One region of the Pseudomonas sp. GW821-FHT01E10 genome, then DNA from elsewhere that is predicted to be linked to it. Evidence: riboswitches for the same ligand, from Rfam matches in the RefSeq annotation. Region 1 holds a riboswitch; the other holds the start of a gene.
The links. A riboswitch is a leader RNA that binds a small molecule or an ion and turns the genes downstream of it on or off. The one in region 1 is predicted to bind cobalamin.
Positions count from the first base shown of each region.

Region 2: linked by a shared signal. The riboswitch ahead of cobO (cob(I)yrinic acid a,c-diamide adenosyltransferase) and the one ahead of AC07V0_RS03580 (CbtB domain-containing protein) in region 1 are both predicted to bind cobalamin.

Region 1 covers NZ_JBWKWT010000001.1:788,053-802,774, forward strand. The annotation lists gene AC07V0_RS03545 (transporter substrate-binding protein) at 1-560, opposite strand, end outside; gene AC07V0_RS03550 (thioredoxin family protein) at 901-1,356, shown strand; gene AC07V0_RS03555 (phospholipase D-like domain-containing protein) at 1,420-3,066, opposite strand; gene AC07V0_RS03560 (vWA domain-containing protein) at 3,149-3,688, opposite strand; gene AC07V0_RS03565 (magnesium chelatase ATPase subunit I) at 3,808-4,815, opposite strand; gene cobN (cobaltochelatase subunit CobN) at 5,000-8,773, opposite strand; gene cobW (cobalamin biosynthesis protein CobW) at 8,777-9,844, opposite strand; cobalamin riboswitch at 9,947-10,159, opposite strand; cobalamin riboswitch at 10,416-10,643, shown strand; gene AC07V0_RS03580 (CbtB domain-containing protein) at 10,766-10,969, shown strand; gene AC07V0_RS03585 (CbtA family protein) at 10,981-11,685, shown strand; gene AC07V0_RS03590 (cobalamin biosynthesis protein) at 11,682-12,095, shown strand; gene cobM (precorrin-4 C(11)-methyltransferase) at 12,178-12,924, shown strand; gene nfuA (Fe-S biogenesis protein NfuA) at 13,129-13,713, opposite strand; gene AC07V0_RS03605 (fatty acid cis/trans isomerase) at 13,820-14,722, opposite strand, start outside.
Region 2 covers NZ_JBWKWT010000008.1:208,618-223,339, reverse strand. The annotation lists gene cobD (threonine-phosphate decarboxylase CobD) at 1-627, opposite strand, end outside; gene cbiB (adenosylcobinamide-phosphate synthase CbiB) at 620-1,528, opposite strand; gene bluB (5,6-dimethylbenzimidazole synthase) at 1,525-2,175, opposite strand; gene AC07V0_RS16865 (cobyrinic acid a,c-diamide synthase CobB) at 2,172-3,497, opposite strand; gene cobO (cob(I)yrinic acid a,c-diamide adenosyltransferase) at 3,494-4,105, opposite strand; cobalamin riboswitch at 4,187-4,420, opposite strand; gene AC07V0_RS16855 (hypothetical protein) at 4,575-5,159, shown strand; gene AC07V0_RS16850 (PQQ-dependent sugar dehydrogenase) at 5,228-6,541, shown strand; gene AC07V0_RS16845 (C40 family peptidase) at 6,670-7,206, opposite strand; gene AC07V0_RS16840 (C40 family peptidase) at 7,373-8,008, opposite strand; gene hda (DnaA regulatory inactivator Hda) at 8,223-8,927, opposite strand; gene AC07V0_RS16830 (AI-2E family transporter) at 9,158-10,231, opposite strand; gene AC07V0_RS16825 (DUF2066 domain-containing protein) at 10,264-11,313, opposite strand; gene purM (phosphoribosylformylglycinamidine cyclo-ligase) at 11,698-12,756, shown strand; gene purN (phosphoribosylglycinamide formyltransferase) at 12,756-13,406, shown strand; gene AC07V0_RS16810 (DUF3108 domain-containing protein) at 13,415-14,128, shown strand; gene AC07V0_RS16805 (OsmC family protein) at 14,324-14,722, shown strand, end outside.

The DNA.
Region 1 (14,722 bases):
TGATACATCAGATCCACGCTGTCGTACTGATCGACCTTGGCCTTGGGCAGCGCCTGATGCACCAGTTCTTCGGCGTACACGTTCTGCAGCACCGCCACGGTCACGCCGTCGGCGGCGGCCCTGAGGTCTTCGATTTCCTTGTACTTGCTGTTGGCCGGCAGCAACAGGCCAACACCTTCACGGTAGTACGGCAGCGTGAACGCGACCTGTTGGGCCCGGCTGGCGGTCACGGTGATGAACTGGCAACTCATATCGACCTTGTCGGTCAGCAGGTTCGGAATCCGCGCATCGGACGACTGCACCACGAACTCGACCTTGCTCGGGTCGTTGAACAACCCCTTGGCCACCATCCGCGCGATATCGATATCAAACCCCTGCAACTTGCCGTCGGCTCCCTGGAAGTGCCACGGCGCGTTGGTACTGCCCGTACCCACGATCAGTTTCCCACGGGCCAGCACGCTGTCGAGCTTGCTGTCTGCCGCTTGAGCGACACCCACGGCAGCGGCCGAAGCCGCGAGTACGAAAACACACGCTTTAAACAAGGAAAGTCGACGATGCATGGCAAGCACTCCAGGGCTGTGTTTATTCCGCTATACCGGAATTTGGTATGTAACAACGGAATAGACAGCAGAAAGTGTGCCACAGGATGTGGGCGGAATCTCGGAGGATTTGAAAAGTGTTTTGAATCAAATGGATGCGCACAGGCGCGAAGAAAGTGTTACGAAAAGACAGCTGGCTGAACGCTACCGTTGGCTACAGGCTGTGTGTGGTTGAGTCACATTGCGGTGCATTGCAGGTCAAAAAGAAGCAGAGCACACCTGTAATTTCTGACAGTAGACCCACCCGCTCGCCTCCTTTAACGTCAAAGGGCCTTCGATAGTCTTTGAAAAGGAGATTTCAATGAGTTCGATGTCCACCCAGTCATTGGATCCGGCCTACCGCAAAGCGCTCAACACTTGGCGCCCGGTGATTCTGTATTTCGGCAACGACCACTGTCCCGCCTGCGAATGGGCCGGACCGGTTTTCCGGGCCATTGCCGAGAAGTACAAAGATCATGCGTGCATCTATATGCTGGATACGAGCAAGTCCCCTCGGCATCCGGAAGTCAAAGGCACACCCACTTTGCTGTTCTACGAGGAGGGGAAGCTGCTGACGAAGCTCAAGGGCATAGGCACCCCGGAAACCCTGGAAGAACATTTCAAAAAGCACATCGGCAAGCTCAGGCCCAAACAGATTGCCCACAAACCCCGCCACGACTTGCCGTGGTTGCAGAGAACCCTCAGCACTTTATGCACTGCGCCTCGGGCACGGGAGCGGTTGAATGCACGTTTGATGAGTAATGCAATGGGCAAATAACTGACCTGTAGCAGCAGCCTTGCGCTGCTCGGCAGCTGCTACAAAAAGTGCCCGCCGGTGTGTTTATCGTCCGGAAAAACGCAGCCGCGACAACATCCGCAGGTCGCCCTCGCGGTAATAGTCATCGGTCCAGCTGTCATCCGCCGCCAACGGCCGGACCTGCTTGAGTTGCAGTTTCTTTGCGAAGTAGCGGAACCGGTAATGTTCGTAGAAGCGCAGCAGTTCCAGCCCGTAACGATCGGCCAGGTCGGTGTCGCCACGGATGATCAGGTAGTTTTCGTCATTGCCGTTGCTGGCCGCGTCACTGAGGTTGTGGCTGCCGCTGATGATGGTCGGTGAATCGCTGGTGAAGTCGACGACGATGGCTTTGGTGTGCACCAGCAGGTTGCCCTTCTGGCCTTTCATGTTTTCCTTGAGCCAGCCCTCCAGGCCGGTGTTGAGCAGCGCGGTGGCGGCGAATTCGGCGGTGCGGTCGGCATGGAAACCGGTGATGTTGCTGACCGTGTTTTGCAGGCCGTAACGCAAGATGTCGTCGTGGGGTTGGCCGAGCAGCGCGTTGAGTATTTTGTCCGGCAAGGTGAATGCGGTGACAAACAGCAGGTCTTTTTTGGCGGCGTTGATGATCTTGATGAACTCACTCAAGTCGCCCTCGCCCGAGCGCGGTGAAAAGCCGGCGAACAGCGGCTGGTCAGGCTGCATCGGATTGTGTTCCGTGAGCCAGTCCCGCGTGGCGCCGACGTCCGTCGGTGTGGCCCAGACCTGCTCGAAGGTTCGCAGGTAAGTGGCGCCGATCCGAGCGTCGTCCAGCACATGCACGACGTTGGCCTGACGGTAGACGCCGTTGGCAGTGAAGTTGGTGCTGCCGCAGAGTACCGCTTCGGGCTGATGCTGCCCCGCCGCATCGAGCCGGCTCAGGACCATGAACTTGTCGTGAAAGATATTGTGGGTGACTCGCCCGCGTTTGTTCGCCGCCGGGATTTTTTCCAGGCTGGCTTCGTTCAGCGCCGTGGTGTCTTCGCCAGGTTGGGCGTGGTACAGGATCCGAACCTTTACGCCACGCTCGAAGGCGGCGTTCACCGCATCGACGATCGCCTGCAGCTGGTATTCATAGATCGCGATGTCCAGCGCCCACTGGCCATCCACGGCACGCTCGATAAACCCGAGCAAGCGTGCGAGCAGACCATTTTCCAGCCATTGGCGCGGCGCATCGGGCCACTCTTCGATGGGCAGTGTCTTGTTGACGCTGAGTAGCGCATCGAGGTCGGCGAATTTGCGCTGGAACGCCTGACTGGCAGCCACTGCCCGGTTGAATATCACGTTCTGCCCCTTGGGCAGGCCATCGTCCGTGGTGACCGTCACTTCCAGGCTTTCACCCAACTGTGGCGCATCGGCAGTGCCATAAGCCAGGTGAACCCGATAATGGATCGTTACACCCGGATTGACCGCGTAATCGGCCCAGCGAAATTTCTGCAAAGGCGCGGCATCGCTGGGGGTGGCGTGAAACTGAGGGAACGTATGATCCTTGCCGGGGAAGGTCAGGCTGTTGAACAGAAACAACCAGGGTTTGTCACCTTGCTGTTTTTCGATGGCAAACCCCAACAGGCCTTTGCGGCGGGGTTCGGCCAGGTCGATGGCCAGCAGCACACCGTTGGTGCCAGCGTAGGCTTTGACGCGGAAATCGTCCTGATCGTTGCGGGCTAGAACGCGCATGGGTCACTCCTGTGATGGGTTTGCTTACAGAGCATAGGGCAGCGATGCGATGGGGCCAGCACTGTCAGCACAAAATTCAACCTTAAATCAGCTCATCGATATGCCGATAATCAATCTGTAACTGAGCTGCCAACACCTTTGCCCGCCCGAGCCGAATCGGACCGCGCTCGATGTCGATCAGCAACCCCGGACAATCCAGCTCCGGCAATGTCGACCAGTCCTTCAACCGTCCATCTGTCACTAGCAGCAGCCGCTGCTGTTCGGCCGGAAAACGCTTTTGCCGGACCGCCAGCCAGCGCCCCGCCTCGCCAAGCGCCGCCAGCATCGGCGTCCCGCCGCCGGCGCCCAATCCCTCAAGCCAATCGCGTAAGCCCGCAGAAGCTTTCAATCCCTGCACCTGCCACTTCGGCAGGTGACCGCTGGCGGTCAGCAAAGCCAGGCGTGCGCGCTGGCGATAGGCATCGTCGAACAGTTGCGCCAGCAAGCCCTTGGCATCGCTCAACGCCTGATGGCGCCGGGTCGAAGCCGAGGCATCGACGATCACCAGCCACAGTTCATGCGGGGTGCGGGTCCGCAGATGGAACAATAGGTCATCGCGTTGACGCGGTCGGCCATTGAGCAAGGTGCCGGGCCAGTTGACCGATCCGCTACGGGCGGCGTGACGCTTGCCCTGTTTACCGTGATCCAGCCGGCCTGCGCGGGGTCTGGCATTCGCCCCCGCGTCTGATCGAGGGCGAATGCCTAGGGCTTTTTTGGCCAGCTCGGCACTTCACGTCGAGCACCGACCGGCAGCGCCTGGGCGGGCATTTCGCCCCACTGGCCCTGACCTTCGTTCGGGTTGGGGGTTTGCGCAGGGGATTGCTGTGGCGCTTGGGAGTTTTGCGGCGCAGAGGTCGAATGCTCCCGACGACGATGACGCAAGGAAAATTCGGCGACCGCGTCGATATCCTCTTCGGCAATGGCGTTCGCACCGCGCCAGGCCGCATGTGCCCGCGCCGCGCGCAGCCAGACCAGGTCGGCCCGCAAGCCGTCGACACCGGCAGCAAAGCAGAGCTCGGTGATCTGCGCCAGTGCGGCATCGTCGAGCGGGATACTCGCCAGGGCCGCACGCGCCTTCTGGCAACGCTCGCGCAGGGCGTGTTGCTGACTTTCCCACTCGGCGCAGAAGCCTTGCGGATCGCTGTCGAAATCCAGTCGACGACGGATGATCTGGCCGCGCTCGGCGGGTGCAGTATGGCCACTGAGGGCGACGTTCAGGCCAAAGCGGTCGAGCAGTTGCGGGCGCAGTTCGCCCTCTTCCGGGTTCATGGTGCCGATCAGCACAAACTTCGCCGAATGCCGATGGGAAATCCCGTCGCGCTCGATCAGGTTGGTGCCGCTGGCGGCCACATCGAGCAGCAGGTCCACGAGATGGTCGGGCAGCAAGTTCACTTCATCGACGTAGAGCACACCGCCGTCGGCCTTGGCCAATACACCCGGAGAAAACTGTGCGCGCCTTTCGCTCAAGGCCGCGTCGAGATCGAGGGTGCCGACCAGCCGTTCTTCGGTGGCGCCCAGGGGCAAGGTAACGAATTGACCGCTGGCCAGCAGGTCCGCCAGGCCTCGGGCCAGGGTCGACTTGGCCATGCCGCGCGGGCCTTCGATCAGCACGCCTCCGATTTTCGGGTCGATGGCGGTCAGGTACAGGGCGAGCTTCAAGTCATCGGCGCCGACCACGGCGGAGAGCGGGAAATGGGGGGTGTCGGTCATGTTCAAATCTCGGTCATGGTCGGTGATTACTCTGTGGCGAGGGAGCTTGCTCCCGCTCGGCTGCGTAGCAGTCGTAAAACCTGAAAATGCGGTGTGCCTGACAGAGCCTGGTTTTTTGTTTTGGGGCTGCTGCGCAGCCCAACGGGAGCAAGCTCCCTCGCCACAAATTTCCTTTGCTCACCGGCTAACTGTCTTCTTCTATGTCCAGCAACAAATTCTCCAGCGCCTCGCGGTATTCACCCGGCTCCTGCCACATCCCCCGTTGCTGCGCTTCGAGCAGGCGCTCGGTCATGTCGCGCAAGGCGTGGGGATTGTGTTCGCGAACAAACTCCCGGGTCGCCGGATCAAGCAAATAGGCGTCCGCCAGCAACGCATACTGGTGATCGTCGATCAACTGCGTGGTGGCGTCGAACGCAAACAGGTTATCGACCGTCGCCGCCAGTTCGAACGCGCCTTTATAGCCATGACGCTTGATCCCGTCGATCCATTTCGGATTGGCCGCCCGGGAACGGATCACCCGGTTCAGCTCTTCCTTCAATGTGCGGATCTTCGGCAAGTCCGGCTGACTGTGGTCGCCGTGATAACTCGCCGCCGCTGCGCCGCCGAGGCTTTCGACGGCCGCCAGCATGCCGCCCTGGAACTGGTAATAGTCGTTGGAATCGAGCAAGTCGTGCTCGCGGTTGTCCTGATTTTGCAGCACGGCCTGCACCTGGCTCAGACGCTGGGCGAACTGCTCGCGTGCGGCGGTGCCTTCATCGGAGCCGCCGTAAGCGTAGCCGCCCCAGTTCAGGTAAACCTCGGCCAGGTCTTCGCGGCTCTGCCACAAACGACCGTCGATGGCACCTTGCACGCCGGCACCGTAAGCACCCGGTTTGGCCCCGAAGATCCGCCAGCCGGCCTGTCGCCTGGCCGCTTCTTCATCCAGACCGGACGTCAGCAGCGCTTCGCGCTCGGCACGAACCTTGGCTGCCAACGGGTTGAGATCGTCCGGTTCATCCAGCGCGGCGACCGCTTGCACGGCGGCGTCGAACAGCCGGATCAGGTTGGCAAAGGCATCGCGGAAGAATCCGGAGACGCGCAAGGTCACGTCCACCCGCGGCCGGTCCAGCAGGCTCAACGGCAGAATCTCGAAGTCGTCGACCCGCTGACTGCCCGTCGCCCACACCGGCCGCACACCCATCAAGGCCATGGCCTGGGCAATGTCATCGCCGCCGGTGCGCATGGTCGCGGTGCCCCAGACCGACAGGCCGAGCTGACGCAAGTGATCGCCGTGATCCTGCAAGTGCCGCTCAAGAATCAGGTTCGCGGATTGAAAACCGATGCGCCACGCCGTGGTGGTCGGCAGGTTGCGCACGTCCACCGAATAGAAATTGCGCCCGGTGGGCAACACGTCCAGCCGTCCACGGCTGGGCGCACCACTCGGCCCGGCCGGGACGAATCGCCCGCTGAGGGCGTCCAGCAGGCCGCGCATTTCCGCCGGGCCGCAGGCGTCCAGGCGCGGGGCGACGACCTCGCGCAAACTGTCGATGATCGCGCTCACGTCGGACCAGCCTGGCTGGTTCAACGGAGCAATTTCAGCGCTCAAGGCTTGCTCGATCAACTGCGCGGCGAACAGTTCCAGACGCTCACGGGTATCCCCCGCCGTGCGCCACAGCTCATCACTGACCGCCTGCAAGGCATCCGGCCGAGGACCGTTCCAAGGATCAGCCAACACGCAATCCAGTGGATCGAAGCCCAATTCGAACGCCTTGGCCAGCGCCCGCAGCACGCTCGATTGCGCGCCACGACCGTCACCGCGAGGAATGCGCAGCAAAGCCAATAAAGTGTCGATGCGCAATCGCCCGGTCGGCGACTCGCCAAACACGTGCAGGCCATCGCGGATCTGCGATTCCTTCAAGTCACACAGGTAAGTGTCCAGGCGCGGCAACCAGATCGCCGCGTCGGCATCGCTGTCGAGCTTCTCGTCCAGCTGCAGTTCGCGATCAATGTGCGTGTCGCGCACCAGTTGCAGAATGTCGCGTTGCAGTTCCCGGGCGCGGCGCGGATCGAGCAACTGCGCTTCGTAATATTCGTCAGCCAACAACTCAAGGTTGCGCAGCGGGCCGTAGGTTTCGGCGCGGGTCAGCGGTGGCATCAGGTGATCGATGATCACCGCTTGCGTACGGCGCTTGGCCTGGGCACCCTCGCCCGGGTCGTTGACGATGAACGGATAGATGTTCGGCAGCGGTCCGAGCAGCGCGTCGGGCCAGCAGTTTTCAGATAACCCGACGCCCTTGCCCGGCAGCCATTCGAGGTTACCGTGCTTGCCGACATGGATCACGCCGTGGGCTCCGTAGGTGTTGCGCAACCAGAAGTAGAACGCCAGATAGCCGTGGGGCGGCACCAGGTCCGGGTCGTGATAGACCGCGCTCGGGTCAACCTGATAACCCCGCGCCGGTTGAATGCCGACGAAGGTCAGGCCGAAGCGCAACCCGGCAATCATCACTCGCCCGCCACGGAACATCGGATCGCTTTCGGGCGTGCCCCAACGTTGCAGCACCGCCTCGCGATTGGCTTCGGGCAGTGCGTTGAACATCAAAAAGTAATCATCCAGCGCCAGGCTTTGCTGGCACGGACGTTGATCGATAGTGTCCAGATCATTGCTGACACCACCAAGCAGTTGCTGGATCAGCGCGGTGCCGCTGTCCGGCAACTCGGCCGGCAACGGATAACCTTCGGCGTACAGGGCACGCAGGATGTTCAGCGCCGCGGCCGGGGTGTCGAGACCGACGCCATTACCGATGCGTCCATCGCGAGTCGGGTAGTTGGCGAGGATCAGGGCGATGCGTTTTTCGCTGTTGGGCAGCCGCGCCAGATCGATCCAGCGCCGCGCCAGTTCAGCGACAAAATCCATGCGTTCCGGTTGTGGTCGATAGCAAACCACGTCGGACTGACTGCGCTCGCTGCGCCACGCCAGATCCTTGAAGCTGATCGGCCGACTGATGATTCGCCCGTCCAGCTCCGGCAGCGCGATGTGCATCGCCAAGTCACGGGGACCGAGGCCTTGCTCGCTGGCACGCCAACCGGGCTCGTTGTCCTGGGCGCAGATCGCCTGAATCACCGGGATGTTGCGACGAAACGGCCGCAGATGCGGCGCTTCAGGGCTGGACTGGGCGAAACCGGTGGTGTTCAGAATCACCCCCGCCTCAACTTCATCCAGCCAGTCCTCGACCACCGCCAGGCAGCCTGGCTCTTTCAGACTGGCCAGCGCAATCGGCAACGGGTTGAGCCCTGCCGCCTGCAAACGCTGGCAGAAAATATCGATGAAACCGGTGTTCGCCGCCTGCAAGTGCGAGCGGTAAAACAGCACCGCCGCCACCGGCTGATCGGCCTGCCAATCGGCTTGCCAATCCTGAAGGTGCGCGGGGCTTTTTTGCGGGTGGTAGATCGCGGTGCGTGGCAGGGTTTGCGGCTCGGACCATGGATAATCACGACCCAGCCAACGACTGGCAAGGCAGCGAAACAGGTCGAGCGCATTGGCCATGCCGCCCTGACGCAGGAAGTGCCAGAGCCGGTCGCGGTCTTCGGGGGCCACGGTGCTCAGATCGCTGAGTTCCGGGTCCGGGCGATCGTCACCCGGCACCAGAATCAACTGCACACCGCGCTGGGACAACTCCACCAGACGCTCGATGCCGTAACGCCAATAGGCGATGCCGCCGTGCAGCGAGATCAGAATCACCTTGGCGTGGCGCAGCACTTCGTCGACATAAAGATCGACCGAGGCGTGATTCTGCACCTGCATCGGGTTGGCCAGGCGCAGGCTCGGGTAATCGTCGGGCAGCTGCTGCGCCGCCTCGGCGAGCAACGCCAGACTGGAATCGCCGCTGCACAGGATCACCAGCTCGGCGGGGGTTTGTCCAAGGTCGGCAATGTTGTCATCCGACACGAAACCGCCGGGCTGGGTCCTGAGCAGGTGCATGGGTTAAACGCTGAGCGCAGCGCGCAATTGCGCTTCGAGTTGAACGGCGTCCAGCGCCTGACCGATCAACACCAGACGGGTGGTGCGCGCTTCCTCGGCGCCCCACTGACGGTCAAAGTGCTTGTCGAAACGCGTGCCCACGCCCTGAATCAGCAGGCGCATCGGCTTGTTCGGCACCGCCGCGAAACCCTTGACCCGCAGAATACCGTGCTGCACCACCAGTTGCGTCAGCGCGTCCATCAGCAGGCTTTCGTCGGCTTGTGGCAGCTCGATCGAGATGGAGTCGAACGCGTCATGGTCGTGATCGTGGTCGTCTTCACCTTCATGGTGATGATCGTGATGGCTGTGACGGCTGTCGATGTGTTCTTCGGAACCGGCACCGAGGCCGATCAGCACGTCCAGTGGCAAGCGACCGCTGCTGGCTTCGATGACTTTCACCGCCGGTGGCAGCTCTTCGGCGACTTCCAGGCGCACGCGGGCCAGGTCTGCGGCGCTGATCAGGTCGGCTTTGTTGAGGATTACCAGGTCGGCGCTGGCCAGTTGGTCGGCGAACAGCTCGTGCAGCGGTGATTCGTGGTCCAGGTTCGGGTCGAGTTTGCGCTGGGCGTCCACTTGATCCGGGAACGCCGCGAAGGTGCCGGCGGCCACGGCTGGGCTGTCGACCACGGTGATCACCGCGTCAACGGTGCAGGCGCTGCGGATTTCCGGCCACTGGAAGGCTTGAACCAAAGGCTTTGGCAGGGCCAGGCCCGAGGTTTCGATGAGGATGTGGTCGAGGTCGCCGCGGCGAGCAACCAACTCGCGCATCACCGGGAAGAATTCCTCCTGAACGGTGCAGCACAGGCAGCCGTTGGCCAACTCGTAGACGCGGCCGCTGGCCTCTTCTTCGGTGCAGCCGATTGAGCACTGCTTGAGGATCTCGCCGTCGATTCCCAGCTCGCCGAACTCGTTGACGATCACCGCGATGCGACGGCCCTGGGCGTTGTCGAGCATGTGCCGCAGCAAGGTGGTTTTGCCCGAACCGAGGAAGCCGGTAACGATGGTGACGGGGAGTTTGGCCAGTGTTTTCATCGGATGCCCTTTGGCAAGGTGGCGGGCATACGGGACGACAACCGGCAACGCGGGCACGCGTGCCTGAAGAGTTCGCCACCGGATCACCCCGCCCGGTTGAAAGTGAGAATCTGTGTCGAGGCAGGTCTCCTGGCTGACGGTGCGCCGGGCGTTGGCCCGGCATTCGCTGCGCCTTCCCGCGAACCCGTTGCACAGGGTTTGCAGTGGCGTGGCAGCGAACATCACCGTTCACAGTTGCGGGGGCAGCCGCGGCATCGACCGCGTTCCCTTCTTAGCTTCGACAGACGCCGAAGAACCTCGAAAGCGCAAGGCTACGCATCGTGTGGGGGCGGGTCAATGTCTTGTCGGCGAATGCGATCACCTGTGGCGAGGGGGCTTGCCTGTGGCGAGGGAGCTTGCTCCCGTTCGGCTGCGAAGCAGTCGTGAAACCATGCACTGCAAATCTTACAGACAGACCGCATGAATCCGATGCGACCGCTATGCGCTCGAGCGGGACCAAGCCCCCTCGCCACAGATATTGGGTGTTAGTGAGAACCCCTGCCAATTGACTCCCCGCCCTCGCCCATGCTCTCCTACACGCCTTGTTACGGGTGCCCTTCACAGGGTGAAACGGGAAACCGGTGAATCATGTGCTTTACTCTAAAGCCATGTCAGTCCGGTGCTGCCCCCGCAACGGTAAGCGAGTGAAGCGTCAGATCCACTGTGCCGGTCATATGGCATGGGAAGGTGATGCTTGCAGGTCCAGGCGCAAGCCCAGCCCCTCGCGAGCCCGGAGACCGGCCCGCAACACAAAGTGACTTTTACGTTCACTGAATAACAAACCCGCGGTGGGCGGGCGCTGTTCGAAATCTCTGCGAGCCCTTGGCGTGCGGAGATTTTCATGCGCTCTATTCACCCGCTGACAGACCAGAGGGAAGCGCCATGACGATCATCAGCAGCACCGCCAGCAACACCGACAAGAGCATCGCCAGCACCACCACGACCCTGACTCAACGCCTGACCGCCGCCGTGTGTGCGTCGATCCTTGGCGCCAGCCTTGTGTATTTCGCCGGTTTCTCGCACATCGAAGCGGTGCACAACGCCGCGCACGATACCCGTCACAGCTCCGCCTTTCCGTGCCATTGAGACCTGCTGAGATGATCAAGCGTATTGCGCAAACCGCAGGTTTCACCGGGCTGCTGGCCGCCCTGCTATTGACCCTGCTGCAAAGCTTCTGGGTCTCCCCGCTGATTTTGCAGGCCGAGACCTACGAAAAATCCGAGCCGGCTGCTGTTGAAATCCACGAGCACGCCGCGGGCGCAGTCGCTCATACCCACGATGCCGAAGCCTGGGAACCGGAAGACGGCTGGCAGCGCGTGCTGTCTACTACCGGCGGCAACCTGGTGGTAGCCGTCGGTTTCGCCCTGATGCTCGCCGGTCTTTACACCCTGCGCGCACCGACCAAAACCTCTCAGGGCCTGCTCTGGGGCCTGGCCGGTTATGCGACGTTCGTGCTGGCTCCGACTCTCGGCCTGCCGCCTGAGCTGCCGGGCACTGCCGCGGCAGATCTGGCGCAACGGCAAATCTGGTGGATCGGCACTGCCGCGTCCACGGCCGTCGGCATCGCGTTGATCGTGTTCAGCCGTCACTGGCTGATGAAAGTTCTCGGCGTGGCGATCCTGGCCGTGCCGCATGTGATTGGCGCACCACAACCGGAAGTCCATTCGATGCTGGCGCCGGAAGCCCTGGAAGCGCAATTCAAAATCGCTTCGCAGTTGACCAACGTGGCGTTCTGGCTGGCCCTGGGCCTGATCAGCGCCTGGTTGTTCCGCCGCAAAAGCGATGGCCATTACAGCGCATGACTGAAAACGGCACAGTGCCGACCCTGGTGGTCGGCCTGGGCTGCCAGCGCGGCTGCCCCGTCAGCACGCTGCGGGCGCTGCTCGATCAGGCGCTACAGGCCCATCAAATCGAGCTTCGTGAGATCAAGGCCCTGGCCAGCATCGACCTCAAGCGCGATGAACCTGGCCTGATCGAACTGGCCGAACAGCTGGCATTGCCGCTGATGTACTTCAGCAGCGAACAATTGGCGACCTATCAAGCACAACTGAGCCACCACTCGGACATCGCGTTTGAACGCACCGGTTGCTACGGCGTGGCGGAAAGCGCTGCGTTGGCCCTGGCCGAACAATTGGCCCAGGCACCGGCAAAGTTGCTGATTCCACGACAAAAATACGCCCAGGCCACCCTGGCATTGGCCAGCGCCGCGTAAAATCCCCGATAATCCTCGCCTTCGATCATGAGCATTCTTCATCTGAAGCATGCCCAGGCCCTATTTCTGACAGGAAACGACGATGACCGTCTACTTCATTGGCGCCGGCCCCGGCGACCCGGAACTGATCACCGTCAAAGGCCAGCGGCTGATTCGTAGCTGCCCGGTCATCATCTATGCCGGCTCCCTGGTCCCCGCTGCCGTGTTGGAAGGCCACCGGGCCGAACAGGTGGTCAACAGCGCCGAACTGCATCTGGAACAGATCGTCGAGCTGATCAAGACCGCCCACGCCAACGGCCAGGACGTGGCCCGGGTGCATTCCGGCGACCCGAGTCTGTACGGCGCGATCGGCGAGCAGATTCGCTACTTGCGTGAACTCGACATCCCTTTCGAAATCATTCCCGGCGTCACCGCCACCGCCGCCTGCGCGGCCCTTTTGGGGGCCGAACTGACCCTGCCGGACGTGTCACAGAGCGTGATTCTGACCCGTTACGCCGACAAGACCGCCATGCCCGCTGGCGAAGAACTGGGCAGCCTGGCGCAACACGGGGCGACCATGGCGATCCACCTGGGGGTCAATCATCTGGAGAAGATCCTTGCCCAATTGCTGCCGCACTACGGCGCCGACTGCCCGATCGCGGTGATTCACCGGGCGACCTGGCCGGATCAGGATTGGGTGGTGGGAACGCTTGCGGACATTGCGCAGAAGGTACAAGCCAAGGGTTTTCGCCGAACGGCGCTGATTCTGGTGGGTCGAGTGCTGGGCAGCGATCACTTCAGTGAATCGTCGCTGTATCGCGCGGGGCATGCGCACCTATACAGACCCTGAAGCACTTGTGGCGAGGGAGCTTGCTCCCGCTGGACCGCGCAGCGGTCCCAAAATCAGCCAACGCATTCATCACTGGAAAATGCATCGGCTGGATTGCGACTGCTTCGCAGTCGAGCGGGAGCAAGCTCCCTCGCCACAGGTTATCGATCATCCATAAAAAAACGGTGCTCACGGGCACCGTTTTTTTATGTCGCAGCGAACACCTTAGTAGTAGGCGTTTTCTTTCTGCGTGTGGTCCGTCACGTCACGTACACCCTTGAGCTCGGGAATACGCTCGAGCAAGGTGCGCTCGATGCCTTCCTTCAGGGTGACGTCTGCCTGGCCGCAGCCCTGGCAACCGCCGCCGAACTTCAGCACGGCGATGCCGTCTTCGACCACATCGATCAGGCTGACCTGACCGCCGTGGCTGGCCAGCCCCGGGTTGATCTCGGTTTGCAGGTAGTAGTTGATGCGCTCGTTGACCGGGCTGTCGGCGTTGACCATCGGGACTTTGGCGTTTGGCGCCTTGATGGTCAGTTGGCCGCCCATGCGGTCGGTGGCGTAGTCGACTACCGCATCGTCCAGAAACGCTTCGCTGAACGAGTCGATATAGGCGGTGAAGCTTTTGAGCCCCAGCGCTGTATCTTCAGGTTTTTCTTCGCCCGGCTTGCAGTAGGCAATGCAGGTTTCGGCGTACTGGGTGCCAGGCTGGGTGATAAAGACGCGGATGCCGATACCCGGGGTGTTCTGCTTGGAGAGCAGATCGGCCAGGTAATCATGGGCGGCGTCGGTAATGGTAATAGCGGTCATGGAAACTCCTCGCAGGCTTGGACGCAGTTTACGCCAATCGACGCGCCGCACAAAGTCCTAGTATTTTTGTCGGGAACTGTGGCTCCCACACCGGGTTGCAGGCATTTCAGAGATTCTCGTAGCGATTCATGTCCAGCACGCCCTCTTCCACTGGGTCGGTGTCGTGGATGTACCGGCTCAGATCATGGAAATACTGCCAGAATTGCGGATGACTGCGACGAATGCCCCAGCGTTCGACGATTTTTTCGAAACTCGCGGCGTCTTTGGCATTTTCCATCTCGTCGACAAACGCCGGCACCTGCCCGGCCGGAATGTTGAACATGAAGTTCGGGTAGCTGCTCAGAACACCCGGATAGATCGTCAACGTGTCGAGCCCCGGCTGATAACGCAGCGACTCCCCGAGCAGGAACGCCACGTTGCTGTGGGCGCGGTTACGCAGCAGGCTGTAGACCTCACGCTTGCCGCTTGAGGTCTCGATGCGCAACATCGTGGCCTCCGGCAACTGATCGATGACTTTCAAACCGGCGGCCGGGCGCGACGTCAGGCGGCTCAAGGCTTGCTCGGCGTTCTGCAACGCCGGATCAATGTTCGGCCGCGAGCAGTAAGCGCCGTCGCAGCGGTTGATCGGATCGGGCCTGGCATTAAGTTCGCCGTAACGGGACAGCAGCTGCAAGGCGAAATCGCGTTTCGGGTCGTTTTCGTCCAGCGTCAGCGCCGTCGGCTTGTCGTTGTCGATGTCCTCGTAATCCAGCCACATCTTGAACTTGCCGCTGTTCTGGTACCAATCGTCGAGATAGCCGTCCCGTGAGCTGGCCGGCATCAGGCGCAGGAAGTTCTGCTCGGCGCCGTTGCGGATCAGGTCGAAGTACAGCCGGGTCTGGGCCTGATGGGACACGTTACCGAACACATCGAAGTTGACCGCCAACTGGTAATACGTGCGTTCCAGCAACGGGTAATCGAACAGCCACATCGTCTGCGGCACATCGCCGATCAGGCCCTTGGTCACCGA
Region 2 (14,722 bases), on a different contig from region 1:
CTTGCGCTCGGCCAGCACAAACCCGAGCCGCACACCGGCCAGGCCGAAAAACTTGCCGAAGGAACGCAGCACGATCAAGCCGATCTGGTTGGTGAACGGTGCCAGACTCAAATGCGGTGTGTTGTCCATGAACGCCTCGTCCACCACCAACCAGCCACCGCGCTGGGCCAGCCGCGCATGCCAATCCAGCAGGCGGGCCGGGGTCAGGCTCAGACCCGTGGGATTGTTCGGATTGACCACCACCAGCACGTCCAGGTTGTCGAGAAAGAAATCGACTTCCGACTCCAGGACTTCACGCACGACATAACCGTTGCGACGCCAGGCTTCGGCGTGCTCGGCGTAACACGGCGACAGCACACCGACCTTGCCGGCCCTGCGCAAACGCGGCAGCAACTGAATCGCCATTTGCGAACCGGCCACGGGCAACACCTGGGCCGCACCGTAATAGTCGCAGGCAGCTTGCTCCAGACCGTCATCGGTTTCCGGCAAACGTGCCCAGGCCCGCAGCGGGATATCCGGAACCGGGAATGGCCAGGGCGCAAGACCACTGGACAGGTCGAGCCAATCGGCTTCGGCGATACCGTATTCAAGTGCTGCCTTGCGCAACCGGCCACCGTGTTCAAGCATAGAATTCAGCCCCCACGCAGAGAATCAGCAGCCATAACCATACCCCGCGCTGGACCAATTGCCAGCCACGGTCGATGGAATCGGCATCCGCCGGCACGCCTTCGCCCAACTGCGGACGCTGATGCAGTTCGCCGTGATAAATCGCCGCCCCGCCCAACTCGACACCCAACGCACCGGCACCAGCCGCCATCACCGGCCCGGCATTCGGGCTGTCCCAGGTCGGCCCCTGGGTGCGCCAGCATTTCAGCGCCAGTCGGGTTTTGCCCAACAGTGCGTAGGTCAACGCCACCAGGCGTGCAGGAATGTAGTTGAGGACATCGTCGATCTTTGCGGCAGCCCAGCCGAAACGCTCGAAGCGTTCGTTGCGATAACCCCACATCGCATCCAGGGTGTTGCTCAGACGATAGAGCACCACACCGGGCGCACCCGCCACGGCAAACCAGAACAGCGCGGCGAACACTGCATCGCTGCCGTTCTCCAACACCGATTCGGTGGCGGCGCGGGCGACTTCGGTTTTGTCCAGTTCGCTGGTCTGACGGCTGACCAGATAACCGACGCGTGTGCGCGCCTCAACCAGATCATCGCTGCGCAGGGCCTTGGCCACCGGCTCGACATGCTCGCCGAGGCTGCGCATGCCAAGCGCGCAATAGAGCGCGAGAATCTCGACGATCCAGCCAACATAAGGTGCCCAGGACAGCGCGGTGACCAGCAAGGTCAGCGGCACGACCGCCATCACCCAGGCCGTCACCCCGTGACTGCGCCAACCGCGGCCAGCGGAGTTGAAACGTTGTTCGATGCGATCGGCAAAACGACCGAACGCCACCAGCGGATGCCAGCGTTTGGGTTCACCCAGCAGCGCATCCAGCGCGACCGCGGCGACACTCAACAACGCCACACTCATTGACTCACTCCCCAATAATTTTCATACAGCAACTCGTTGAGCGGACGCGCTTGCGCCCAGCCTTCGAGTACCAGCATCGGCGCTGGATAGAATTCCTTGACCGGCCCCAGGCAAAGAACGGCCAAAGGCTTGGCCCCGACCGGTAAACCCAACAGGTTCGCCAAGGCTTGCGGTTCGAACAGCGACACCCAGCCCATGCCCAGGCCTTCGGCGCGGGACGCCAGCCAAAGGTTCTGGATGGCACAGGACAGCGAGGCCATGTCCATTTCCGGCAACGTACGACGGCCGAAAATATGCCGTTCGCGATCGTCCATCAGCGCAGCGACCAGCACTTCGGCGCAGTCTTGGATGCCTTCGACCTTGAGCTTCATGAATTCGTCGGAGCGCTCGCCGAGGGCTTCGGCGGTGCGGACGCGTTCTTCCTCCACCAGTTGCTGGATCTGTCCGCGCAGCGCCCGGTCGCTGATGCGGATGAACCGCCAGGGCTGCATCAGGCCGACGCTCGGCGCCTGGTGCGCGGCTTCGAGCAGGCGCCTCAGTAACTCGGGCTCGACCGTGCCGCCGCTGAAGTGGCGCATGTCACGGCGTTCGCCGATGGCCCGGTAGACCGCATCGCGTTCGACTTCGGAAAAGGCGTTTTCTGTCATGGCCTGCTCGCGATGACGGCTTCACGATCGGGCGCCAACAACGCAGCAATCGCCGCCGGATTGGACGGAAAATAAAAGTGCACATAAGAGGCCGTCATCCGCCCCTCACGATAAACCGCCTCCGCCCCTCGCCCGCCATTGGGGCTCAGGCCACGCGCAATCGGCTCAAGCTCGGTGCTGGTCAGCGAGTGGTGATAGGTGTGCCCGCGCAGCAAACCTTCGGGCAATTCCACCGCCTGCAAGGCCAACGCCGCCAAACGCTTCTGCATCACCGCATCACCGGTCAGCAAGCCAACCAATTCAGCGCGAGTACCCTCGACATCGGTCAACGAATCCAACAAATACAGCATGCCGCCACACTCGGCCAGCAACGGTTTGCCCGCTGCGTGATGAGCGCGGATGGCGGTCAGCATTGGCGTGTTTTGTGACAACGCCACATGGTGCAATTCAGGGTAACCACCCGGCAGATAAAGGCTGTCTGCCTCCGGCAACTCGCGGTCGCGGATCGGCGAGAAGAAAGACAACTCGGCGCCCATCGCCCGCAGCAGATCCAGGCTCGCGCCGTAGGTAAACGCAAAGGCTTCGTCCCGGGCCACGGCAATCCGCACACCGGCCAGCAATGGTTCGGCGGCGATCACTTCAGGCGCGGCGAATTCCACGGCCGGCGGTAAAGCCACGTCGCAACTGCTGGCCAGCGAGGCGGCGGCTGCATCGAGGCGCAGATCGAGATCATTCAATTCGCTGGCCTGTACCAGGCCGAGGTGCCGACTCGGCAATTCGATGCCGGTCTCCCGGGACAACGCGCCGTACCAGCGCAAGCCTTCTGTCAGACTGCCTTCGAGCAATTGCGCATGACGCAGGGTGCCAACCCGGTTGGCCAACACACCGGCAAACGGCAAATCCGGCTGATAGCGCGCAAGCCCCAGGGCCAGTGCGCCAAACGTCTGCGCCATCGCGGTGCCGTCAATCACGCCGAGCACCGGCACACCGAAATGCCGCGCCAGGTCGGCACTGGACGGCGTACCGTCGAACAACCCCATGACGCCTTCGATGAGAATCAGGTCAGCTTCGCCAGCAGCTTCCCACAACAGACGACGACTTTCCTGCTCGCCGACCATCCACATGTCCAGCTGATAGACCGGTGCACCGCTGGCGCGCTCGAGAATCATCGGGTCGAGAAAGTCCGGGCCGCATTTAAACACACGCACCTTGCGCCCCTGATTGCGGTGCAAGCGGGCGAGCGCGGCGGTGACGGTGGTCTTGCCCTGACCGGAGGCCGGCGCGGCAATCAGTACCGCCGGGCATTGACGTGGTTGATTCACAACTCGACGCCTTTTTGCGCCTTGATCCCGGCCTGGAAGGCGTGCTTGATCATGCCCATTTCGGTGACGGTGTCAGCCAGTTCGATCATCTCCGGTTTGGCGCCACGGCCAGTGACCACCACATGCTGCATCGGCGGACGGGCCTGCAAGTCGCTGAGCACCTGATCGAGATCGAGGTAACCGTGCTTGAGGGCGATGTTCAATTCATCGAGTACCACCAGGCCAATCGACGGATCGCTCAGCAGTTCGCGGGACACCGCCCACGCAGCTTCGGCGGCGGCGATGTCACGCTGGCGGTCCTGGGTTTCCCAGGTGAAGCCCTCGCCCATCACATGAAAACGCACCTGCTCCGGGAAACGCCGGAAGAACAGCTCCTCGCCAGTGCTGCTGCGCCCCTTGATGAACTGCACCACACCGCATTGCATGCCGTGGCCCATGGAGCGCGCCAGCATGCCGAACGCCGAACTGCTTTTGCCTTTACCGTTGCCGCTCAGCACCAGCAGCAGGCCGCATTCATTCGGCGAATTGGCGATGCGTTCGTCGATCACGGCTTTTTTGCGCAGCATGCGCGCCAGATGGCGTTCGTCACGATCGGGGGTATCAGTCATGGGGGAGCTCTCCGTTGAGGCTGGATAACGGCGGGCAGGCACAAGAATAGACGGCAAGAAGCCTGGCATCGCCCACCGTGATGCCGCTGAATGGATCAGGCCGGTCTCCGGGCTCATGAGCGGCTCGGGGCCAACTGCGCGCCTTCCCGCATCGTTCATCGACACAGTGGCATCAGGCGCAGTCTTCACTCATTTACCGTTGCGGGGGCAGCGCCGGGATCGTGATCATTCTTCGCTGGAAGAAATCCACTCACCGGCTTCCCTGTTTCACTCTGTCGACCAAGGCCACAGAGCACCTGAAACAAGCCGCGAAGGTTAGAGGGTTGGGGGTGGAGCGTCAATTAAAGACGGGACGCCTTCCGGCGAATAACTGCCGCTGATCAATTATCTGACGCCAATCTTGTGCCACACTGCCAGCAGTGATATCAAAGAGCCACAACCTCACAACACAATAACAAGGGTGAGCCACATGCAAGGCATGATCATCAGCAATCCGAAGCTGGAATTCCTGCGCCCGGTGCTGGAACGCTGGTTTGACTGTATCGACCGCTACAACGCCGTGCGCGGCGATAACGATACGCCTTACTGGTACGACGAAAACGCCAACCTCGGCCTGCTCTCTGCCGCAGCCTGGATGGCGGAAATGGTCACGCTGCAGCAAACACCGTCGCGCAAACAGACCGAAGAAGGCGAACGCAACGCCCGCGCCGATCTGTTTATCGCCACCAGCGAAGAACGCGCGTACCTGCAGGCCACCCAGCGCTGGCCGCGGGTCAACAACCTGAACCTGACCCAGGCACTGGCGGACATCACCAGCGACGCGAAGCGCATCAGCTACACCAGCGACCTGAAACTCGGCTGCCTGTTTGTCGCCCCACAAAAAGCCCAGCACAGCGCCACCCCGGAAGAACTCCAGGACATGCTCGACGACCTGCAAAAGGAGCACACCTGCGCCGTGGCCTGGTATTTCCCTTACGCCTACCGCAAGTTGCGCAATGAAACCGGCAACTACCATCCGGGGATCGCCGTGCTGTTCAAGGAGGCCCGCGGCTGACCGGTTGAACCATCGGGTGTTTACGCTTCTCTATGATTACGTCAATGCATTCATAGGGAAGATCAGTAATGCGCAAACCCCAGCTCATTCTCATCATCGCGCTCGCCGGAGGGCTCGCCGCCTGTGGTGAAACCTCCAGCCTGCAAGTCTCGGACGGCACCGGACCGTCGCCCAAGCTGCCGGAACCGAACAAAACCCTGATCCCGACGGTGAACATCGCCCCGGCGATCGGCTGGCCTCAGGGTAAAAAACCCGTCGCCGCCGCAGGCACTCAAGTAGCAGCGTTTGCCGAAAACCTCGAACACCCGCGCTGGCTCTATGTGCTGCCCAACGGCGACGTACTGGTGGCCGAAACCAACGCGCCGTCCAAATCCGATGACAGCAATGGCATTCGCGGCTGGATCATGGGCAAAGTCATGGGCCGCGCCGGGGCTGGCGTCCCCAGCCCGAACCGCATCACTCTGCTGCGGGACAAGGACCACGACGGCGTCGCCGAAACCCGCACGGTGTTCCTGGAAAACCTCAACTCGCCTTTCGGCATGACCCTGGTTGGCAAAGACCTGTATGTCGCCGACACCGACCGTTTGCTGCGTTTTCACTATGAAAACGGCGAGACAGCGATCAAGTCACAGCCAATCAAAGTGGTCGATTTGCCGGGCGGCACGCGAAATCACCACTGGACCAAAAATGTCATCGCCAGCAAGGACGGCAGCAAGCTGTACGTCACCGTGGGCTCGAACAGCAACGTTGGTGAAAACGGCATGGATCAGGAGGAAGGTCGCGCGGCGATCTGGGAAGTCGATCGCGCCACCGGCAACCATCGAATCTTCGCCTCGGGGATTCGTAACCCGAACGGCCTGGCCTGGGAGCCGCAAAGCGGTGCTCTGTGGACCGCAGTCAACGAGCGTGACGAAATCGGCAGCGACCTGGTGCCGGACTACATCACGTCAGTGAAGGACGGCGGGTTCTATGGCTGGCCTTACAGCTATTACGGGCAACATGTCGATGTTCGCGTCGAGCCACAAAACCCTGATCTGGTCGCCAAGGCCATTGCACCGGACTACGCAGTGGGGCCCCATACCGCGTCGCTGGGCCTGACGTTCGCCGAAGGCAGCAAGTTGCCCGCGCCGTTCACCCAAGGCGCCTTCATCGGCCAGCATGGCTCGTGGAACCGTAAACCGCACAGCGGCTACAAAGTAATTTTCGTGCCGTTCAGCGCCGGCAAACCGAGCGGACAGCCGCTGGATGTGCTTACCGGCTTCCTCAACGACGAGGGAAAAGCCATGGGGCGGCCGGTGGGCGTGGTGATCGATCAGCAGGGCGGCTTGTTGGTGGCAGATGATGTGGGGAACAAGGTGTGGCGCGTTTCCGCGGCCAAGTAAAGTCTGTCCGTAGGAGCGAGGCTTGCCCGCGAAAGCGGTGTGTCAGTCGATATCAATGTTGACTGTGCTGCCGCCTTCGCGGGCAAGCCTCGCTCCTACAACTCCGCCAGAGCGATCATGACAAACCCCTAGGGATTATGTGCCAAGTGCTCGGGCTGCAGGACGCGCTTGGCGCTCAGGTAGGCTTTCTGCCAGTAAGCCTTGGACAAGCTGTCCAGCTTGACCGTGCCGCCCGTGGCTGGAGCATGGACGAAGCGCCCTTCGCCGACATAGATCCCGGCATGGCTGACCTGGGAGCCGCCATTGGTGGCGAAGAAGATCAGGTCGCCGGTTTGCAGGCCTTCCTTGCCGACGTCGGGAGCCTGCATGCCGATCATCTCGCGTGTGGACCGCGGCAAGGAAATGCCTGCGACATCGCGATAGACGTAACCGATCAAACCGCTGCAATCGAACCCGGAATCCGGCGTGTTGCCGCCCCAACGATAAGGCGTCCCCACCAGACCGAGCGCGCGAAACAGCACGTCTTCTGCCGCAGGGGAAAAGGCTTGGGGAGAACCGAAAACAATCGGTGCGCGAACCACCGGCGCAGGTGGCGGTGTGCGGCTGGCGCAGGCGCTGAGCAGCGCTGCGAAGAACATGAGTGCGAGGCGGGCCGACATCGTCATAAACAGAACATCCTGATCTGGCTGCGGCTTTTTTCTGCCACAAAGACAGAAAAGAAAACCGCCTGCGCAGAACGCAGGCGGTTTGCCATCAATAATAGATCAGGATTCTAGCGGCTACGCGGCAAACTTCAAGTAAGACTTTAAGTTCGCCTTGTAAACTGTCCGCTTATTGGCGCGCAGTGACGATAGGCGCTGCAGCCGGTGCCATTGCGAGCGCACGCTTGGCTTCGATGAAGGTCTTGCTCCAGTAGCTGTCGCCCAGGCTATCGACCCGGACACCACCGCTTTTGCGGCTGCTGGAGTGGATGAACTGGTTGTCACCCACGTAGATCCCGGCGTGACTGACACGACCGCGACGGCCATTGGTGGCGAAGAACAGCAGGTCACCCGGCTTGAGGGCGCTGCGAGCCACCAGCGGAGCGTCAACGTTGATCATTTCGCGAGTGGAGCGCGGCAGGTTCATGCCAGCCTCTTCACGAAACAGATAACCGATGAAGCCGCTGCAGTCGAAGCCTGCCTCGGAGGTGCCGCCGAAACGGTAACGGGTACCGATCAGGGACATGCCACGTTCGAGGATGCTGTCAGCCAGAACCGGAAGCTGATACGACTTGCCCCCGGCGAAGTCTGCCAGTTCTTTATTGGTTGCTAGCTCTTCCTGGAAAAGAACGGAAGAAGACTGCGCGGTAACTGAATTTGAAACCTGATGCTGTGGCTCTTGCTGGGACACTGGAGAGTGAGCAGCGCAACCGAACAACAGGGTGACGAGTGCGAGAGGCACGAGGGGTGCGAAGCGATTTAGCATGGGCACGACCGTGGCTGATAGTTGTAAAGAAGCCGAGACTATGCCCGCTATCGATCTCATTTGCAAATTCAATCGATCTTTATGTGACTTATCGGTTTCTCGTTTCCATCTAAGCGCTTAAGCCCATTTTAAACCTTTGCGCAGCCTGCTCCCTTGCAGGAAAGCGGATTTGTTGACGCCTGGAATATGCCGGAACCCGCGAAAAACCTGGCCTTTACCAGCCCAACGTCTCTTTCAGGAACGGGATTGTCAGCTTGCGCTGAGCTTGAAGGGAGGCCTGATCGAGGCGCTCAAGCAGCTCGAAAAGCGCACTCATGCTGCGAGTACCGCGAGTCAAAATAAAATGACCGACTTCGTCAGTCAGGTGCAGGCCACGACGGGAGGCGCGCAACTGCAAGGCACGCAACTTGTCTTCGTCAGAGAGCGGACGCATCTGGAAGATGAGCGCCAGTGTCAGCCGAGACTTGAGGTCCGCCAGCTTCACCGGTAGTTCGCGCGGGGATGTCGAGGCGGCGATCAGCAGACGCCGACCGCTGTCACGCAGACGATTGAACAGATGGAACAACGCCTCTTCCCAATCCGCCTTGCCGGCGACCGCCTGCAAATCGTCCAGGCAAACCAGTTCGTATTGTTCGAGGTTGTCGAGGATTTCGATGCCGCGGTCCATCAACTCGGCCAGCGGCAGATACACCGCCGGTTCACCCATCTGCTCGAAACGCAGGCAAGCCGCCTGCAACAAATGCGTGCGCCCTACCCCGTGCTTGCCCCAGAGGTAAATCAGGCTTTCCGTCCAGCCGGCGTCGGCTTCGCACAGCCGCTCGACATAGCCGAGTGCAGCGGCATTGGCGCCTGGGTAGTAATTGATAAAGGTGGCGTCATCACGCAGACGCACACCTAGGGGCAGCTGAATCGGTTTCATGCTGACTGAACAGTTCCAAAGGAACCGTTAGTGGCCTCTGTGTAAAGTTTGCGAAGTTTATACCCGTGAAGCTGACGGCACAATGCGACAGACCACAAGCAAAATCAAAGGTTTGCGTTAACGTGCTGGTTTTATGACAGTTTCTTTGGCGGTGCATGTGACAGCCGCGCGAGGGATACGGGCAAACCCGGCGTGAAACCAGGCTGCCCGCGACGAGCGATCAAAAGGCCTTACTTCTCAGACTCGTCGACACCGCCGTAGATATCCGAATCTTTATACAAATCATGCACATGGCGCACCAGAACCATGATCACCGCCGCCACCGGCAATGCCAGCAGCACCCCGGTAAAACCAAACAGCTCGCCGCCGGCCAGAATCGCAAAGATCACCGCCACCGGGTGCAGGCCGATCCGGTCACCCACCAGCAACGGCGTCAGAACCATGCCTTCCAGCGCCTGGCCGACCATGAACACCGCGACGATACCGATCATGGGATACAGATCGCCACCGAACTGGAACAGGCCGGCAATCAACGCCGCGCCAATCCCGATGACAAACCCCATGTACGGCACGATCGCCGCCAGGCCGGCAATCAGACCGATCAACAACCCCAGTTCCAGCCCGACGATCATCAAGCCAGCGGCGTAGATCACACCCAGCGCCAGCATCACCAGCAACTGTCCGCGCACGAACGCCCCAAGCACTTCATGGCATTCCCCAGCCAGGGTCATGACACGCTCTTCACGATCACGCGGCAGCAAGCTGCGGATCTTGGCCATCATCAGGTCCCAGTCGCGCAGCAGATAAAAACTCACCACCGGGATCAGCACCAGATTGGCCAGCCAGCCGATCAGCGCAAGGCCTGAAGCCGTCGCCTGACTCAGCACCACGCCGACAATGTCGGTGGTCTGGCCCATGTGCTCGCTGATCGCCGCCTTGAGCTTGTCGAACTTCCAGAAGCCCTCCGACAAACCCAACTTCGATTGCGCCCACGGCAACGCGGTGTGCTGCAACCAGTCGAGCATCTGCGGCGCCAGTTCATACAAGCGAAACAGCTGCTTGGCGAGCATCGGCACCAACACCAACAACAGCGTGGTGAGGACCATCGTGAACAACGCGAACACCGCCACCACGCCCCATGTCCGGGACAAGCCGAGCTTCTCCAGCCGATCCACCAGCGGGTCGAACAGATAGGCCAGCAACAGCGCCACCAGGAACGGCGTCAGGATCGGATGCAACAGGTAAACAAACGCGCAAAGCAGGGCCACCCCACCGAGCCAGAACCAACGCCGCGTATCGGCCATGTACCACTCCTGCTTCTATATAAAGAAAAAACTCACCAACGGAAATGCAACTGCGGCGTCGGGGCAGGCGCTGGCGCTGCGGCCGGCGCAGAACCCACAGTCACCGGCTGAACAGGTGCCGGCACCTGACTGGCCGGAACCTCCTGCAATTGCGCCAGGGACAACTGAGCTCGCAGCTGATCGGCACTGCCGTTGACGCGATAAAGCACGCGGTCACCATCGACACTTTGCAGACGCGCGCCAAAAGGCTCCAACAAACGCCCAAGCGTCGCATAACGCTCCAGATTCATGCCCTGCACTTCCAACAACTGCTCGCCCGACACACCTGGCTTGGCAACGAAACGCGACGCCAGACGCTCGCTGACCGCCAGCATCACCGCATCGGCCACGGCGGCGGTATCGGCGCCCTGCACGCTGCCGGCCTCTTTCTGATCGCCCAGCCACAGTCGCCACTTGGCTTGCCATTGCCCCCCTTCTTCACGGGCATGCACCGCCAGCAAGGCATCGGCATTGTAACGATCGGAGGCACTGCGCAGTGGCGCAGGGTCGGCACCTTCCAGATTCGGTGCCGTGGCGACGATCTGTTCATTCAGGTCAGCCAGCGGCAAACGCAGCGGCAGGCCTCGGTGCTGAGCCGCCCGACGCAAGGGCGCAGCACTGGCCTGACCATCGCCGACCAGGCTCGAACCTTCGGTGGAATCGTTCAACCACCAGCCGAGGATCGACGGCCGATTGGCCCCCCACACGGCCAGCCCGGCACGACGCAAGGCCTGCTCGGTGGTGGCCGGGTCGAAATCGACTTTCAGCACTTGCGGTGGCCCGGCGTCGTAGCCGAACTGACTGATGATCTGCTGAGGGTCTTTGCGCACGGCCGCAAGGCCAGGGCTTTGCGCCGCCTTGGGATCGCCGGTCAAGCGCAACACCAGCGTTTCCAGCGCCTGCTGAGTCGCCTGGTCGCGCTCCTCCGGTGTCTGGCCGCTGACCGGTTGGCGCACTTGATAGAGGCCTTTGACGGTTTCGGCATGGCTGGCCAGGCTGACCACGGATAAACAGCCCACGAACAAGAATTTAAGAAAACGCATGGAAGATTCCTGACGACAAGAGCGGCTGGAACAGACCGCATGAAGACGATTGAGCCAGGGCTGTGACCGCAGGCCCAAGCAAAACATTCACACGATCGCGGTAAGTTTTCGCACTGTCATAACGATAGACGGTTAACGTCGTACCTTATACAGCCATGTGGGACGTCGCCAACACGGGCAATATCAGTTTTTTTAACGCGATATGCCCCTGCCCGTCGGCACGAGGATGGCCGCTGCCCCTCAAGCCTGATAAAATCGCGCGCCTTCGCAGACCGGCTACAGCCGGGTAGTGTCGAAATAGCGCGTGAGGCAATTGCCTCATCAATTTCGACAGGCCCGCTGAACTCGGTCGTTACCCCTGAATCCCCCCTAAAGGCCTGGATCATGAGCAAGCAACCCTCCCTGAGCTACAAGGACGCCGGTGTAGACATCGACGCCGGTGAAGCATTGGTCGAACGCATCAAGAGCGTCGCCAAGCGCACTGCGCGCCCGGAAGTCATGGGCGGCCTGGGCGGTTTCGGCGCCCTCTGCGAAATCCCGGCCGGTTACAAACAACCGGTGCTGGTATCGGGCACTGACGGCGTCGGCACCAAGCTGCGCCTGGCGCTGAACCTGAACAAGCACGACAGCATCGGCATCGACCTGGTGGCCATGTGCGTGAACGACCTGGTGGTCTGCGGCGCTGAGCCGCTGTTCTTCCTCGACTACTACGCTACCGGCAAACTGAACGTCGACACCGCTGCTCAGGTTGTAACCGGCATCGGCGCCGGCTGTGAACTGTCCGGCTGCTCCCTGGTCGGCGGCGAAACCGCTGAAATGCCTGGCATGTATGAAGGTGAAGACTACGACCTGGCCGGCTTCTGCGTCGGCGTCGTGGAAAAATCCGAAATCATCGACGGTTCAAAAGTCGCTGCCGGCGATGCCCTGCTCGCCCTGCCGTCTTCCGGCCCGCACTCCAACGGCTACTCGCTGATCCGCAAGATCATCGAAGTGTCGGGTTCCGACATCGAGAATATCCAGCTCGACGGCAAACCGCTGACCGACCTGCTGATGGCTCCGACCCGTATCTACGTGAAGCCGCTGCTCAAGCTGATCAAGGACACCGGCGCCGTCAAAGCCATGGCCCACATCACCGGTGGCGGCCTGCTGGACAACATCCCGCGCGTACTGCCAAAAGGCGCTCAAGCGGTGGTTGACGTCGCGAGCTGGACCCGCCCTGCGGTGTTCGACTGGCTGCAAGAGAAAGGCAACGTCGACGAAACCGAAATGCACCGCGTGCTGAACTGCGGCGTCGGCATGGTCATCTGCGTGGCTCAAGAGCACGTTGAAACCGCGCTGAACGTCCTGCGTGAAGCTGGCGAGCAGCCATGGGTCATCGGTCAGATCGCCACCGCTGCCGAAGGCGCGGCTCAGGTCGAACTGAAGAACCTCAAGGCTCATTAATGTCCCAGACCTGTGATGTGGTGGTGCTGCTGTCCGGCACCGGCAGTAACTTGCAGGCCTTGATCGACAGCACGCGGACCGGCGACAGCCCGGCCCGCATTGCTGCGGTGATTTCCAACCGCGCCGACGCCTACGGCCTGCAACGCGCCAGGGACGCGGGTATCGACACCCGCACCCTGGATCACAAGGCTTTCGAGGGCCGCGAGGCCTTCGATGCCGCGCTGATCGAACTGATCGACGCCTTCAACCCCAAACTCGTGGTACTGGCCGGTTTCATGCGCATTCTCAGCGCTGACTTCGTGCGCCATTACCAGGGTCGCCTGCTCAATATCCATCCCTCGCTGCTGCCCAAATACAAAGGGTTACACACTCATCAGCGCGCGCTGGAGGCCGGCGATACGGAACACGGCTGCTCCGTGCACTTCGTCACCGAGGAACTCGATGGCGGACCACTGGTCGTACAGGCAGTAATACCGGTAGAGTTGCACGATTCGCCGCAGAGTCTGGCGCAGCGAGTCCACACCCAGGAACACCTGATCTACCCGATGGCCGTACGCTGGTTTGCCGAAGGCCGTTTATCACTCGGCGAACAAGGTGCTTTACTGGACGGACAGTTACTCGCGGCCAGCGGCCACTTGATTCGAACCTAGGAGATTTTATGCGTCGTGCCCTGCTCTTCGCTTGCGCCCTGCTCGCCCTGCCGTTTGCGCAGGCCGCGGACCTTCATCCCTTCTCCGCCAGCTACACCGCCGACTGGAAGCAACTGCCCATGAGCGGCACCGCCGAACGCAGCCTGACCAAGGAAGCCAACGGCGTCTGGAAACTCAGCTTCAAGGCATCGATGATGATCGCCAGCCTGACCGAAGAAAGCACCCTGACCCTGGACAAGGACACGCTGCTGCCGCAGTCCTACCACTTCGAACGCGGTGGCCTGGGCAAAGCCAAGAAGGCTGATCTGGATTTCGATTGGACCAACAAGATGGTCACCGGCACCGATCGCGGTGACGCCGTCAAGCTCCCGCTCAACCGCGGCATGGTCGACAAGTCCACCTATCAACTGGCGCTGCAGCATGACGTGGCCTCCGGCAAGAAAAGCATGAGCTATCAGGTCGTCGATGCCGGCGAAGTCGATACCTATGACTTCCGCGTGCTGGGCTCGGAGAAAGTCGACACCAAGGCAGGCCAGATCGATGCGGTCAAGGTCGAGCGCGTGCGCGATCCGACACAAAGCAAGCGCATCACCGTGCTGTGGTTCGCCAAGGATTGGGATTACCTGCTGGTCCGTCTGCAACAGGTCGAAACCGACGGCAAGGAGTACAACATCATGCTCCTCGACGGTACGGTCAACGGCAAGACGGTCAAAGGCAGCTGATCCGGACCGACATGAAAGCCCCGCAAACGCGGGGCTTTTTTTCGTCTGGCGTTAAGCGGGGGACAGGACAATGACAACTTTGAGCTGTGGCCAAATCGTCCGGCAAGAAATAGGAACGCGAACGTGAAGGAATACTCTATAAATTCAGGGTCTTTTTTGATCGAATGACTTTTCCTGATCCCTGCGAGGTTTCCCATGACTGTTACCGTCAATACTGTCTCCGCCGAAGGTTTTCGTCACAGCGTCCAGATCGATGACCATGAACTGTTTGCCGATGTTCCCAAGTCGTCCGGTGGCGAAGGCACCGCGCCAGAGCCCCATGACTATTTCGACGCGGCCCTCGGCGCCTGCAAGGCCCTGACCCTGAAACTGTATGCGAAGAAGAAGGGCATCCCACTGACCGGCGTCGGGGTCGAGGTCAAGCGCGACAACAGTGAAGAGCAGAAAGGCAAATATGCCCTGCACGTCAAACTCACGCTCAAGGGCGTACTCACCGACGCCCAGCGCGACGAGCTGCACCGCGTGGCCGACCGCTGCCCGGTACACAAGCTGATGACCACCTCTGAAGTCAGCATCGAGACTCATCTGTCCGAA